Regions from separate parts of the Pseudomonas sp. A125 genome, predicted to be linked through region 1. Evidence: riboswitches for the same ligand, from Rfam matches in the RefSeq annotation. Region 1 holds a riboswitch; the other holds the start of a gene.
What was found. Region 1 has a riboswitch for cobalamin ahead of ACZRN6_RS24050 (TonB-dependent receptor plug domain-containing protein). Riboswitches for the same ligand answer to the same signal wherever they lie in the genome.
Positions count from the first base shown of each region.

Region 2: linked by a shared signal. The riboswitch ahead of cobO (cob(I)yrinic acid a,c-diamide adenosyltransferase) and the one ahead of ACZRN6_RS24050 (TonB-dependent receptor plug domain-containing protein) in region 1 are both predicted to bind cobalamin.

Region 1 is NZ_JBUZVP010000019.1:124,217-126,401, reverse strand. It holds gene imuA (translesion DNA synthesis-associated protein ImuA) at 1-62, opposite strand, end outside; gene lexA (transcriptional repressor LexA) at 62-679, opposite strand; cobalamin riboswitch at 781-987, shown strand; gene ACZRN6_RS24050 (TonB-dependent receptor plug domain-containing protein) at 1,082-2,185, shown strand, end outside.
Region 2 is NZ_JBUZVP010000001.1:436,659-438,843, reverse strand. It holds gene ACZRN6_RS01980 (PQQ-dependent sugar dehydrogenase) at 1-822, opposite strand, end outside; cobalamin riboswitch at 922-1,158, shown strand; gene cobO (cob(I)yrinic acid a,c-diamide adenosyltransferase) at 1,238-1,849, shown strand; gene ACZRN6_RS01970 (cobyrinate a,c-diamide synthase) at 1,846-2,185, shown strand, end outside.

The sequences.
Region 1 (2,185 bases):
GGCCGGCCCTTCCAGACCCGGCCGCCATTGAACAGCGAGTCCAGGGCAACGACGGCGCCCATCAGCCTTGCCTCACCAGGCCGCAAAACACCCCTTCGATCGCCAGGTCCTGATCGGGACGCACCACGATGGGCTGATAAGCGGGGTTGCGTGGCAGCAGGCGCACGCGCTCGCCGACATGTTCGAAACGCTTGATGGTGACTTCACCGTCCAGGCGCGCCACCACGATTTGCCCATTCAAGGCCTCGGCACTGCGGCGTACGCCCACCAAGTCGCCATCGAGGATGCCGTCTTCGATCATCGAATCGCCCTGCACCCGCAGCAGGTAGTCCGGGGTTTTGGCGAACATGCCAGGGTCGAGCAGCAAGCGGTTGTGCACTTCGGCGTCGGCGCCGATGGGCAGGCCGGCAGCCACTCGGCCGAGCACCGGGATGTCCAGCAGCTCAGGCCGCACCGGCTGATTAAGCAGGCGAATGCCCCGGGCCTGGTTCGGGTTGACCTCGATAAAGCCGCCCTCAGTCAGCGCCAGCACATGCTTGCGCGCCACGCTGCGGGAGGCAAAGCCGAACGCCTCGGCGATCTCGGCGAGGCTGGGGGACTGGCCTTGCTGCGCGATACGGTCGCGGATAAAGGTCAGGATGGCGGTGCGGCGGGGCGTTAAAGTCGTCATGGAGTACATTTGTACTCCTGTAGGAAATTTCTAGCAAGATCCGTCAGTCGCTTCCCACAGGGTCACTGAAAAAGCCGCAGCCAAGTTGACGAACGGTCATTCGAATGTTCAGATGCCGGCCTGTTTCAGGTGCCTCATGCCGCCGTGCATGGGGTGAAACGGGAAACCGGTGCCGCTCTTTCCGAGCCAGTCCGGTGCTGCCCCCGCAACGGTAGACGCGTGACCCCTTCGACACACCACTGTGGCCTGCGCGCCATGGGAAGGTGAAGGTGTCCATACGCGTGAGCCCGGAGACCGGCCTGGAATTCTGTTTGGCAAAATCCTGCGGTGGGCGGGCATGGGCCGGTATTGGCGTGTGCTCGGTGCCTACTCGTGCGTGCTTTTCGCGAAAGAAACTTTTCCGAGAAGACTATGATTCGACCTTTCAACACTCCCGTGCCCAGCCTGTTGCTCGGCTGCCTGTTCAGCCCCCTGCTGCTGGCCGACGACAACACCCTTGAGCTCAAGCAGCAGATCGTTTCTGCGCCGTCGGTGGAGTCCACCACCGTGGCCGACATGGCCCAGTACGGCAGCAAGGTCGAGACCGTCACCCGCGAACAGATCGAACGCGCCGGCCCCGCCGCCGATGTGTCGCGCGTGATGCAGATGTTCATCCCCGGCCTGTACGTGGCGCCCAAGAACGGCCCGTTCGACTACGGTACCTATTCCCTGCTGGGCGGGCGCAACGATGACACGCTGATCCTGCTGGACGGAGTACGCCTGAACAACCGCCTGTACGGCGGCCTGTACCTGGACACTCTGCCCGCCAACGCCATCGAGCGCATCGAAGTGCTCAAGGGTGGCCAGAGCCTGCTGTTCGGCACCCAGGCGGTGTCGGGGGTGATCAACATCGTTACCCGCAGCCCGCAAACCCGCGAGGCGTCCGGCGAGGTGAACCTGGGCGCAGACACCTTCGGCGGCACCACCGGCGATGCCCGGGTCGAGAAGATCTTCAACAACGGTTTTGGCGATCTTGGCTTGCTGGCCTACATCAGCCGCAACGTCTCCGAGGGCTACCAGCCGTTTCGCAACCGCGACATGAAAAACGTCAGCGACAAGCAGCGCTCCTACGAAGTCACCACCTTCGGCACCAAGGCAGTCCAGTCGTTTGGCGATGACACGCGCCTTGAGCTGTTTTACCAGTACGCCGACGCCAACCTGGATTTCGCCCGCCCGGCAGGCAACCACAAGACCACCAACGACCGCGTGCAACAGATCGCCACGGCCACCTTCGAGCAGAGCCTCAACGAGCGCCTGAGCTATTTTGTCAAAGGCCATATCAACGATTGGGACACGCGCTATACCCGCATCAACAATCTCCAGGGCGGCGGCACCCGGGTCATCAACCACAACGACTATTGGGGCTTCACCGACTGGGGCGTGCAGGCCGAAGGCAAGGCCGTGCTGCCGGGAGAACACGTGCTGGTGTTCGGCTCCGACAACCAGTGGTTCAAGGGCCAGGACGATGTGCTGATC
Region 2 (2,185 bases), on a different contig from region 1:
CCACAGCTTGCCGCTTTGCGGCTCCCAGGCCATACCGTTGGGGTTGCGCAGGCCGGAGGCGAAGATGCGATGCTGGCCAGTGGCGCGGTCCACTTCCCAGATCGCGGCGCGGCCTTGTTCTGCGTCCAGGCCGTTTTCCCCAACGTTGCTGTTGGAGCCTACGCTGACGTACAGCTTGCTGCCATCCTTGCTGGCCACCACGTTCTTGGTCCAGTGATGGTTGATGCTGCCGCCCGGCAAGTCGGTCACGGTGGTGCCGGCTTCCTTGATCGAGGTTTCACCTGGCTGGTAAGGGAAGCGCAGCAGCTTGTCCGAATCGGCGACATACAGGTCGTTGCCCACCAATGCCATGCCAAACGGCGAGTTCAGGTTTTCCAGGAACACCGTGCGGGTTTCGGCGACGCCATCGTGGTCGGCGTCCCGCAGCAGAGTGATGCGGTTCGGGCTCGGCACGCCGGCCCCGGCGCGGCCCATGACTTTCTCCATCACCCAGCCACGAATGCCCTTGGAATCGTCCGGCTTGGGCGGTGCATTGGTTTCGGCCACCAGCACGTCACCATTGGGCAGCACATACAGCCAGCGTGGGTGATCCAGGCCCTCGGCGAACGCCGCCACCTGAGTGCCCGCCGCCGGGGTCGGCTTGCTGCCTTCGGGCCAGCCGATCGCCGGCGCGATGTTCACCGTGGGGATCAGGGTTTTGTTCGGTTCGGGCAGCTTGGGCGAGGGGCCGGTGCCGTCGGACACTTGCAGGGTAGAGCTTTCACCACAGGCGGCGAGTGTGCCGGCCACCATGATCAGTAGGGCAAGTCGGGTCTTGTGCATGGTTTTCTCCTTAATACCTGTAGGGATAGAGGTGCGTGGCGGCCCGATGGTTCACGCGCATGTCCGGCTTTAATTGACGCTCCACCCCCAACCCACTAACCTTCGCGGCTTGTTTCAGGTGCTCTGTGGCGTACGCGCCGACTGAGTGAAACAGGGAAGCCGGTGAGTGAGCGCACTTTTTTACAGTGCAGCCACGATCCCGGCGCTGCCCCCGCAACGGTAAATGAGTCAAGACGGTGCCTCAAACCACTGTATCGCCCGCGATATGGGAAGGTGCACCCTCGGCATCCCATGCCACTCATGAGCCCGGAGACCGGCCTGATCCATCCAACAGCATCACGGTGGGCGATGCTTGGCTGTCTGTATGTGTCTTTTCCTGCCCGCCGTTTTTGTCCAGCCCCAACGGAGAGCTGCCATGACTGAATCCCCCGATCGTGACGAACGCCACCTGGCGCGCATGCTGCGCAAAAAAGCCGTGATTGATGAGCGCATTGCCAATTCACCCAACGAGTGCGGGTTGCTGCTGGTGCTCACTGGCAACGGCAAGGGCAAGAGCAGTTCGGCCTTTGGCATGCTGGCCCGGGCCATGGGCCATGGCATGCAGTGCGGCGTGGTGCAGTTCATCAAGGGGCGCAACAGCACCGGCGAAGAACTGTTCTTCCGCCGCTTCCCTGAGCAGGTGCGCTTTCACGTAATGGGCGAAGGTTTTACCTGGGAAACCCAGGACCGCGCGCGCGACATCGTCGCCGCCGAGGCAGCTTGGGCGGTCTCCCGGGAAATGCTGCAAAACCCGGCCATCGGCCTGGTGGTGCTGGATGAGCTGAACATCGCCCTCAAGCACGGCTACCTCGACCTGGACCAGGTGCTCGGCGACCTGCAGGCCCGCCCGCCAATGCAACACGTGCTGGTGACCGGCCGTGGCGCGAAACCCGAATTGATCGAAATGGCCGACACCGTGACTGAAATGGGCATGCTCAAGCACGCCTTCCAGGCCGGTATCAAGGCACAGAAAGGCATCGAACTTTGAATCAGCCCCGTCACTGCCCTGCTGTCCTGATCGCCGCACCGGCGTCCGGCCAGGGCAAAACCACCGTCACCGCCGCGCTGGCCCGTTTGCACCGCAACCTGGGGCGCAAGGTGCGGGTGTTCAAATGCGGCCCGGACTTTCTCGACCCGATGATCCACGAGCGCGCCAGTGGTGCGCCGGTCTATCAATTAGACATGTGGATGGTGGGCGAGCAGGAAAGTCGCCGGTTGCTGTGGGAAGCGGCGGGGGAAGCCGACCTGATCCTGATCGAAGGCGTGATGGGCCTGTTCGACGGCACACCGTCCAGCGCCGACCTGGCGCGGCACTTTGGCGTGC